2 regions of the Streptomyces sp. NPDC003456 genome follow, and region 2 is predicted to be linked to the other one. Evidence: riboswitches for the same ligand, from Rfam matches in the RefSeq annotation. Region 2 holds a riboswitch; the other holds the start of a gene.
What was found. A riboswitch is a leader RNA that binds a small molecule or an ion and turns the genes downstream of it on or off. The one in region 2 is predicted to bind glycine.

Region 1 (4,972 bases), on a different contig from region 2:
GCCAGGTGACCGGCTCCATCTCCGTGGTGGCGTTGAGCTTCATGGTGCAGGAGCCCAGCGGGATCATGCCGCGGTCGAGCGCGTAGTCCCGGTCGGCGAGCTTGCGCAGGTAGCGCAGCATGGCCGTCTCGGAGCGGTGCTGGTGGAAGACCGGGTGGGTCAGGTAGTCGTCGGTGCGCAGCACGGCGGCCGGGAGGACCTCGTCCGCGGCGGCGTCCAAGGCCTCCACACCGCCCTCGACGCCGAAGGCCGCCCACACGGCACGCAGCTGGGCGCGGGTGGTGGTCTCGTCGCAGGCGATGGAGACGTGGTCGGCGTCGACCAGGCGCAGGTTGACCCCGTTGTCCCGGGCGGCGGCCACGACCTCGGCGGCCCGGCCCTCGACCCGCACGGTCACGGTGTCGAACCAGGAGCCGTGCACGACCTCGACCCCGCCGTTCGCGAGCCCGGCGGCGAGGACGGTGGCGTACCGGTGGGTGCGCCGCGCGATGCCCTTGAGGCCCTCGGGCCCGTGGTAGACGGCGTACATGCCGGCCATGACGGCGAGCAGCACCTGCGCGGTGCAGATGTTGCTGGTGGCCTTCTCCCGGCGGATGTGCTGCTCGCGGGTCTGCAGCGCCAGGCGGTAGGCCCTGTTCCCGTCGGCGTCGACGGACACCCCGACGAGCCGCCCGGGCAGGCTGCGCGCCATCTTGTCCTGGACGGCCATGTAACCGGCGTGCGGACCGCCGAAGCCCATGGGCACGCCGAAGCGCTGGGTCGTGCCGACGGCGATGTCCGCGCCGAGCTCGCCGGGCGACTTCAGCAGGGTCAGCGCGAGCAGGTCGGCGGCGACGGTGACGAGTGCCCCGAGCCCGTGCGCCTGGTCGATGACCGGCTTGATGTCCCGCACGGCACCGGAGGCACCCGGGTACTGGATCAGCACGCCGTTGATCTCGCGCTCGGCGATCTCGGCGGGGATGCCCTCGCTGAGGTCGGCGACGACGACCTCGACCCCGGTCGGTTCGGCCCGGGTCTGTATGACGGCGATCGTCTGCGGCAGCGCGTCCGCGTCGACGAGGAACAGGCCCTTCTTGTTCTTGCCCAGCCGGCGCGACAGCGCCATGGCCTCGGCGGCCGCGGTGCCCTCGTCGAGCAGCGAGGCGCCGGAGGTCGGCAGTCCGGTGAGGTCGGCGACCATGGTCTGGAAGTTCAGCAGCGCCTCGAGCCGGCCCTGCGAGATCTCCGGCTGGTACGGCGTGTAGGCCGTGTACCAGGACGGGTTCTCCATGACGTTGCGCAGCACGACCGGCGGCGTGTGGGTGCCGTAGTAGCCCAGGCCGATCATGGAACCGAGGACCTGGTTGCGGTCGGCGAGGGAGCGCAGCTCGGCGATCACCTCGGCCTCGCTGCGGGCGCCCGGCAGGTCCAGCGCCTCGGCGCTCTTGATCACGGCCGGGACCGCGGCGGCCGTCAGCTCGTCCAGCGAGCCGTAGCCGACGTGGGCCAGCATCTTGGCGCGGGCCTCGTGGTCGGGCCCGATGTGGCGCTGCTCGAAGGGGACTGCCTCTTCGAGCTCGGAGAGCGGAATGCGGTGGGCGGTCATTGCGGAGGCCTCCTGGTCTGACACGACCTGCGAGGGGCACCACGGCGCGGGTACCCGGACGGCCTCCCCCTCTGTCATCTCAACCTGAGAGCTTCACCGGATCGCCCGAAGACGTCCGGCTTTCACCGTCGGTGAGAGCGGAAGCCGTCGACACCCGCCCTGCTTTCCAGAGTGACCTCGTCCGTGCGGTACGTGTGCCTGAGAGATTCCGGGGAGGATTTGCTCCTTCGGCGCCTCCGGTGGTGTCTGGAGGACTCTCCCGCACGGGGTCAGCAGCCGCTGTCAGCGTACCAGCGAGGTCGCCGCACGAGCCTTCGAGTGGCCGCATCCCCGCTTGTACCGTTTTGTTAGGTCTACAGGTGACTTGCGACCATGTGGAGGGCCCGTGCGTACCGACATCGATCCGCGCAGTCTGATCGGCCGCAAGGCGTTCGACCGCAACGGCACCAGGATCGGCACCATCGACGAGGTCTACCTCGACGACGCCACCGGCGAGCCGGAGTGGGCCGCCATACGCACCGGTCTGTTCAGCAGGGACGCGTTCGTCCCGCTCGAGCCGAGCGAGCTGATCGAGGGCGCGCTGCACGTCCCCTTCGAACGCGCCCTCATCAAGGACGCCCCCGACTTCGGAGTGGGCCGCCACCTCTCCCCCGAGCAGGAGCTCCAGCTCTACCACCACTACGGCCTGGACGTCGCCGCCCCGCCCCCGCTCCAGGACCACGACTTCGGCAAACTGGCGGGCTCGGACGAGACGAAGGCGTAGGCCTGCGCGCGGACACGGACACGGCTGCGCCGCACGGACGGCTGAGGACGATCACCCCTGCTACGCCGGCGCCGTCCCGGCCGGCCGATCCTCCGCCCCGGCGATCACACTGGCCTCGCCGACGCCCACGCCCTCTCTCTCGCGCCCGTCCGCGGTCTCCGCTTCCGCAACCCGCCGCTCCTCGCTCCCGCTCTCCGCGGGCACCGGTGAGGCCGCCTCGCCCCCGGGTCTGCCTAACACCAGCGGCAGCGGATCCGCCGGCTCCAGCAAGGGGTCGTCGATCCGGAAGGTCCGCACCCGCCCCGGCAAGGAGGCGGGCGTCTCGAACCGTACGGTGACCCGGCCCAGGCCGCTGCCCTGCACCCACCCGTGCCCGAACTCGGCGTGCCGCACGTCGTGCCCGGCGGGCCAGCGCCGCTCGGCGAGCGACGGCGGCTGTTCCTCGGCCGGCACCGCGGCCCGCTCCTCGGCGGGTCCTTCCGTCTCGGTCCGCTCCCCCGCCGCCTGCGCGAACAGGTCCTCCTGCGTGTAGTCGGCGAGACCGGTGACACCGACACCGAGCAGCCGCACCCCACCCGTCGTGTCCACGGAGTCGAGCAGCCGGCCCGCCGCCTCCCGGATCACCGCGGGATCGTCCGTGGGCCCGCGCAGCGTCTCGGAGCGGGTGAGGGTGGAGAAGTCGTAACGCCGCACCTTCAGCACGATGGTCCGCCCGGACAGCCCCGCTCCGCGCAGCCTGCGCACGCACCGCTCGGCGAGCCGCTGCACCTCCAGACCCACCCGGGTCCGGTCGTGGATGTCCACGTCGTAGGTGTCCTCGACCGACACCGACTTGGCCTCCCGCTCGGCGACCACGGGCCGGTCGTCCCGGGCGAGCGCCATGGCGTACAGACCGTGCCCGTGGGCCTTGCCCAGCAGCCGGACCAGCTCGTCCTCACCCGCCTCGACGATCTCCTCGACCGTGGTGATCCCGGCCCGCCGCAGGTGGTCGCCCGTCGCGGGCCCCACCCCCGGCAGGGTCCGCACGGACATCGGCCCGAGCATCGCCCGCTCGGTGCCCGGCTCGATCACCACCAGACCGTCCGGCTTGGCCTGCTCGGAGGCGATCTTCGCGAGCATCTTGGAGGCCGCCAGCCCGACCGATCCGGTGAGGCCCGTGGCGGCGCGGATGTCCGCCCGCAGCTGCGTGCCCACCAGCCGCGCCGAGCGCTCGTCCCAGGCCCTTCCTCCGGCCTCCAGGTCGACGAACGCCTCGTCCAGGCTCAAGGGCTCCACGAGCGGCGACAGGGCCCGCAGCAGCTCCATCACGCGCTCGCTGATGGAGCGGTAGAGGGCGAAGCGCGGCACGAGGTAGGCGGCGTGCGGTGCCAGTCGGCGGGCCTGCCCCATCGGCATCGCCGAGTGCACGCCGAAGACCCGGGCCTCGTAGGACGCGGTCGCGACCACACCCCGCGGCCCGAGACCGCCCACGACCACGGCCTTGCCGCGCAGACTCGGCTTGGAGGCCTGCTCCACCGAGGCGAAGAAGGCATCCATGTCGAGATGCAGGATCGTGGGCGCGGTTCTCACATCTCCGATGCTGCCCCACACCACTGACAACGCACTGCCCCGGCGCCCCGGAAGGGCCGAGGCGGCGGCTCAGACGGCGCGATTGCGGCGCCGGGCCAGCTCGTCGGCGGGGTTGGAGCCGACCAGGGTCTCGCCGGTGTCGACCCGCTCCCCGTGCAGTTGGGACAGCGCGCTCTCCACGTCCCGCCACACCACGCCCACGGCGATCCCGAAGACGCCCTGGCCCCCTTGGAGCAGTGCGTGGACCTCGTCGGGCGAGGTGCACTCGTAGACCGTCGCGCCATCGCTCATCAGCGTCATGCGCTCCAGGTCGCTGAATCCGCGCTCCCTGAGGTGCTGCACCGCCGTGCGGATGTTCTGCAACGAGACCCCGGTGTCGAGGAACCGCTTGACGATCTTCAGGACGACGACGTCACGGAAGCTGTACAGCCGCTGCGTCCCGGATCCGTACGCGGGGCGCACGCTCGGCTCCACGAGCCCCGTGCGGGCCCAGTAGTCCAGTTGCCGGTAGGTGATGCCGGCCGCCGCACAGGCCGTGGGGCCGCGGTAGCCGATCTGCTCGGACGCCATGGACGTCGTCCCTCCGCTGCTCGGCACCGCCACGGGTCGCTGCGGAGCGTGGTCGGCCGCACTGTCGGGCTGCGGACACGCCCCGCTCGCGCGGAGCCGTGAGCCGGGGGGAGGGTACGGACCGCTCGCCCTGAGACTGCGCTCGGGGCCGCCCCCAGCCGTACCGTCGCCGCTGCTTCTCACGCCGACCTCCGTCCTTGACCTGCCTTCTCGACGGTAGGCAGTCGCCCGGGGTGCGTCAACGATCGCCACACTCGCCACGCCGAGTGATAATCACCCTGAGAGTGGTTTCCCGTGCCCCGTCGCGGGGAAAGGCTAGCCGAATGCCCTCGTCGCGGCCCGTATGACGCTCTCATACGCCCCCGGCACATGCGGGTGGCGCAGGCGCTCCGCACAACTGTCCGAGGCAGGCTCCGTGAGCCTCACTGGCTGCTGCTGCCGAAGTCCTCCGGGGAGATCTGGTCGAGGAACTCGCGGAACTTCTC
Region 2 (4,972 bases):
CGACATGTGGGAGCCGGCGACGAGGTGGAACTGCTCCTCGGAGCTGAACACCGGCACGTACGCCTGGCCGTCCATCTCGACGGCGGGCAGGTCGAGGGGGCCGCTGTGCGGGCCGCCGCCGTTGGGCAGCGGGACCCAGACGAAGCTGCGCCCGAGCACCTCGACGATCCGGCCGCCGGCCGCGGGCCCGGCGCCCAGGGAGGCCGAGAGCACCTCCTCCAGCTCGTTGCCGGGCCATCCCCCGTGCGAACGGGTCTGCGCCTGCGCCGGGAACCCGGCCGGGAAGTCCGCCGGAACGTCCATCTGCCTACCGCCTGCCTCACGCCAGTGCCAGTGCCGCCAGAAGGCTAACGGCTCGGGGCCGGACACGACCGGGACGGGCCACGCGCCGGGGCGGGGACCGGGGCAGGGGGCCGGGAGCCGAGGACCGGGGGCCGGGGGCTGGGACAGGGACCGGGGGCCGAGGGCCGGGGGCCGGGGGCCGGGGATCGGGGCCAGGCGCCGAGGGCCGGGGTCGGGGGCCGGGACAGGGACCGGGGCCGAGGGCCGAGGGCCGGGGCAGGGGGCAGGGACCAAGGGCCGGAGGCCGGGACAGGGACCGGGGCCGAGGGCCGGGGCAGGGGGCAGGGACCAAGGGCCGGAGGCCGGGACAGGGACCGGGGCCGAGGGCCGGGCGCCGAGGGCCGGGCAGGGGCCGGGGGCAGGGGTCGGGGGCAGGGACCAAGGGCCGGGGGCCGGTGCAGGGACCGGGGGCCGGGCGCCGAGGGCCGGGGTCGGGGGCCGGGGTCGGGGGCACGGACCGCGGCCGGAGGCAGGGGCCGGGGCCGGGGGCCGAGGGCCGGGCACGTGTCCCGGTCGGCAGCCCCGGTGGGGCGGGCGACCGGCCCACCGGGGCGCCGGATCAGCGGCCCTCGGAGCGCCGGTCCGTGAAGGTGATCCGGTGCAGTGCCGCTGCCGTGTCGCGGTCGGTGAGCGTGGCCGAGGCGCAGCCCTGCGGGAGGCGGCCGCGCTGCACGGCGCGCAGCAGCCGGTCCATGGCGGCGCGGTGGCGGCGGAAGGCGTAGCGGGAGACGCCGCGGCCCCGGTCCCGCTGGCCGGCCAGGGCCTGCTCGGGCGGGACGTCGAGGAGGAGCAGGTGCAGGGCGCCGCCCCGGCGGCGGGCCTCGCGGGCGACCCAGCGGCGCACCCACGCCTGGGTGCCGCAGTCGTGCACCACGAGCCCCTCACCGGTGCGCAGCGCGCGGCGCAGCCCGGCGTAGTGGGAGAGGCGGACCAGGGGGCGGTAGACCGCGTACGGCAGGAAGCGCGGGGTGCGGCGCTCCCAGCGGTCGCGGGTGTCCTGGGAGTCGACGCGCGGGCCCGGGACGGCGCGCCGCATCAGCGTGGACTTGCCGCTGCCGGGCAGCCCGGTGACCACGACGACGTCGCGGGCGCCGAAGACCAGCACGCGCGGGCCGCGGCCGCCGCGCTCGCGCAGGTCGCGGACGGTGGGCGCCGGGCCGCGGCCCGCCCGGGCCGCCCTCGCCGGCACGGCCGGCTGCTCGGGCAGCGCGATGCCCGTGGTCGTGGCGTACGCCCTGGACCTGTTCACCGTGATCGTCCTCCCCTGGGGCCAGGTACGCCGGTACCGTCCCCGCCGAGTGTAAAGAGAAGGTAATGCCGCAGGCCTCTCATTTCGGTCCGGTTCCTGCAACAGGGCTGCCACAGGTCTCCGGGCGCGGCGCGCGGGACGGCGCACTTGCTGAGAAGGTCCCCCTGCCGCGCAAGAAGGATGCGTGCAATGATGTGCGCGCCAACTGCATACCGGCCGTTTGAATCCGCGCGGGAGAGTTCCCAGCACCGCTGACGCTGGGGCGCCGAAGGAGCAAGTCCCTCCCTTGAATCTCTCAGGCCCCGTTACCGCGCGGGCGAGGCACATCTGAAAAGCGGGCCCTCCCCTGCCCCGGCAGGCCGGCTCCACCCAAGGTGCAAGCCATGGACCAGCGCGGTCATGGCGAACCTCTCAGGTTCCGATGACAGATGGGGAGGACCGACCTCGCCCTCCCTCACGCTCGAACGAGTTCGCGCGGGAGGTAGCCCCATCGCCCTGGGAGACGACCGACTGTGAGCAGTACAGGAGAACTCCGTCACACCGCGCTCGATGCCCTGCATCGCTCGCTCGGCGCGACGATGACCGACTTCGCCGGCTGGGACATGCCCCTGCGCTACGGCTCCGAGCGCGACGAGCACCTGGCCGTGCGCACGAAGGCCGGGCTCTTCGACCTCTCCCACATGGGCGAGATCACCGTCACCGGCCCCCAGGCCGCCGCCCTGCTCGACCACGCCCTGGTGGGCAACATCGGCGGTGTGAAGCCGGGCCGGGCCCGCTACACCATGATCTGCCGGGCCGACGGCGGCATCCTCGACGACCTGATCGTCTACCGGCTGGGCGAGACCGAGTACATGGTGGTCGCCAACGCCTCCAACGCCCAGGTCGTCCTGGACGCGCTGACCGAGCGCGCCGCCGGCTTCGACGCCGAGGTGCGCGACGACCGGGACGCCTACGCGCTGATCGCCGTCCAGGGCCCGGAGTCCCCCGGCATCCTGGCGTCCCTCACGGACGCCGACCTGGACGGGCTGAAGTACTACGCGGGCCTGCCCGGCACGGTCGCCGGGGTCCCGGCCCTGATCGCCCGCACCGGCTACACCGGCGAGGACGGCTTCGAGCTGTTCGTGAAGCCGGAGCACGCCGTCGAGCTGTGGCAGGCGCTGACCAAGGCCGGTGAGGGCGCCGGGCTGGTGCCGTGCGGTCTGTCCTGCCGCGACACGCTGCGCCTGGAGGCCGGCATGCCGCTGTACGGGCACGAGCTGACCACCGCCCTGACGCCCTTCGACGCCGGTCTCGGCCGCGTGGTGAAGTTCGAGAAGGAGGGCGACTTCGTGGGCCGCGAGGCCCTGCGCGAGGCCGCCGCCCGGGCCGAGCAGAACCCGCCGCGGGTGCTCGTGGGCCTGGTCGCGGAGGGCCGCCGCGTCCCGCGCGCCGGGTACGCCGTCGTCTCGGGCGGCGAGGTGATCGGCGAGGTCACCTCCGGCGCCCCCTCCCCCACCCTGGGCAAGCCGATCGCCATGGCCTACGTCGACGCCGCGCACGCCGCGCCCGGCACCCCCGGCGTCGGTGTGGACATCAGGGGCAGTCACGAGCCGTACGAGGTTGTGGCGCTGCCGTTCTACAAGCGGCAGAAGTAGACACTGGCCGGGGGCCGCCCCCGTGGCCCGGCCGTCGTCACCCCGTTCACCAGCAGTCCCCCTTTTCACAGCACTCCCGCGCGTACAGGAGAATCCAGGCCATGAGCAACCCCACGCAGCTGCGCTACAGCAAGGAGCACGAGTGGCTGTCGGCCGCCGAGGACGGCGTGTCGACGGTCGGCATCACGGAGCACGCGGCCAACGCGCTCGGCGACGTGGTCTTCGTCCAGCTCCCCGAGGTCGGTGACACGGTGTCCGCGGGCGAGACCTGCGGCGAGCTGGAGTCGACCAAGTCGGTGTCCGACCTGTACTCCCCGGTCTCCGGTGAGGTCACCGAGGTCAACGAGGACGTCGTGAACGACCCGTCCCTGGTGAACTCGGCCCCCTTCGAGGGCGGCTGGCTGTTCAAGGTGCGGATCACGGACGAGCCGGGCGACCTGCTCTCCGCCGACGAGTACACCGCGTTCTCCGCCGGCTGAGAGGTCGTAGCCGTATGTCCGTCCTGAACACCCCCCTGCACGAGCTCGACCCGGCCGTGGCCGCCGCGGTCGACGCCGAGCTGCACCGCCAGCAGTCCACGCTCGAGATGATCGCCTCGGAGAACTTCGCCCCGGTCGCGGTCATGGAGGCGCAGGGCTCGGTCCTCACCAACAAGTACGCCGAGGGCTACCCGGGTCGCCGCTACTACGGCGGCTGCGAGCACGTCGACGTGGTCGAGCAGATCGCGATCGACCGCGTCAAGGAGCTGTTCGGCGCCGAGCACGCCAACGTGCAGCCGCACTCGGGCGCCCAGGCCAACGCGGCGGCGATGTTCGCGCTGCTCAAGCCGGGCGACACCATCATGGGCCTGAACCTCGCCCACGGCGGTCACCTGACCCACGGCATGAAGATCAACTTCTCCGGCAAGCTCTACGACGTCGTCGCCTACCACGTGGGCGAGGACGGCCGGGTCGACATGGCCGAGGTCGAGCGGCTGGCCAAGGAGTCCCGGCCGAAGCTGATCGTCGCCGGCTGGTCGGCGTACCCGCGGCAGCTGGACTTCGCCGAGTTCCGCCGGATCGCCGACGAGGTCGGCGCGTACCTGATGGTCGACATGGCGCACTTCGCCGGGCTCGTCGCGGCCGGGCTGCACCCCAACCCGGTGCCGCACGCGCACGTGGTCACCACCACGACCCACAAGACCCTCGGCGGCCCCCGCGGCGGTGTGATCCTCTCCACGGCCGAGCTGGCCAAGAAGATCAACTCCGCCGTCTTCCCCGGTCAGCAGGGTGGTCCGCTGGAGCACGTGGTCGCCGCCAAGGCGGTCGCCTTCAAGGTCGCCGCCTCGGACGACTTCAAGGAGCGCCAGCGCCGTACGCTGGAGGGTGCCCGCATCCTGGCCGAGCGTCTGGTGAAGGACGACGTCCGGGCCGTGGGCGTGGACGTCCTGTCCGGCGGCACGGACGTGCACCTGGTCCTGGTCGACCTGCGCGACTCCGAGCTCGACGGGCAGCAGGCCGAGGACCGGCTCCACGAGATCGGCATCACCGTCAACCGCAACGCGATCCCGAACGACCCGCGTCCGCCGATGGTGACGTCCGGTCTGCGGATCGGCACCCCGGCCCTGGCCACCCGCGGCTTCGGTGCCGATGCCTTCGCCGAGGTCGCGGACGTCATCGCCGAGGCGCTGAAGCCGTCGTACGACGCGGAGGCCCTCAAGGCCCGGGTGAAGGCCCTGGCCGACCGGCACCCGCTGTACCCCGGTCTG

Region 1: another riboswitch for glycine. It lies ahead of gcvP (aminomethyl-transferring glycine dehydrogenase); the one in region 2 lies ahead of gcvT (glycine cleavage system aminomethyltransferase GcvT).

Annotation. Positions count from the first base shown of each region.
Region 1 covers NZ_JBIAOK010000002.1:8,133-13,104, reverse strand. Annotated here, with positions in the region: gene gcvP (aminomethyl-transferring glycine dehydrogenase) at 1-1,585, opposite strand, end outside; glycine riboswitch at 1,762-1,857, opposite strand; gene ACFYWG_RS05540 (PRC-barrel domain-containing protein) at 1,971-2,348, shown strand; gene ACFYWG_RS05535 (DNA polymerase IV) at 2,409-3,917, opposite strand; gene ACFYWG_RS05530 (MerR family transcriptional regulator) at 3,987-4,670, opposite strand; gene ACFYWG_RS05525 (bifunctional nuclease family protein) at 4,910-4,972, opposite strand, start outside.
Region 2 covers NZ_JBIAOK010000004.1:806,844-811,815, reverse strand. Annotated here, with positions in the region: gene ACFYWG_RS19815 (enhanced serine sensitivity protein SseB) at 1-303, opposite strand, end outside; gene ACFYWG_RS19810 (AAA family ATPase) at 902-1,591, opposite strand; glycine riboswitch at 1,813-1,912, shown strand; gene gcvT (glycine cleavage system aminomethyltransferase GcvT) at 2,104-3,225, shown strand; gene gcvH (glycine cleavage system protein GcvH) at 3,327-3,704, shown strand; gene glyA (serine hydroxymethyltransferase) at 3,719-4,972, shown strand, end outside.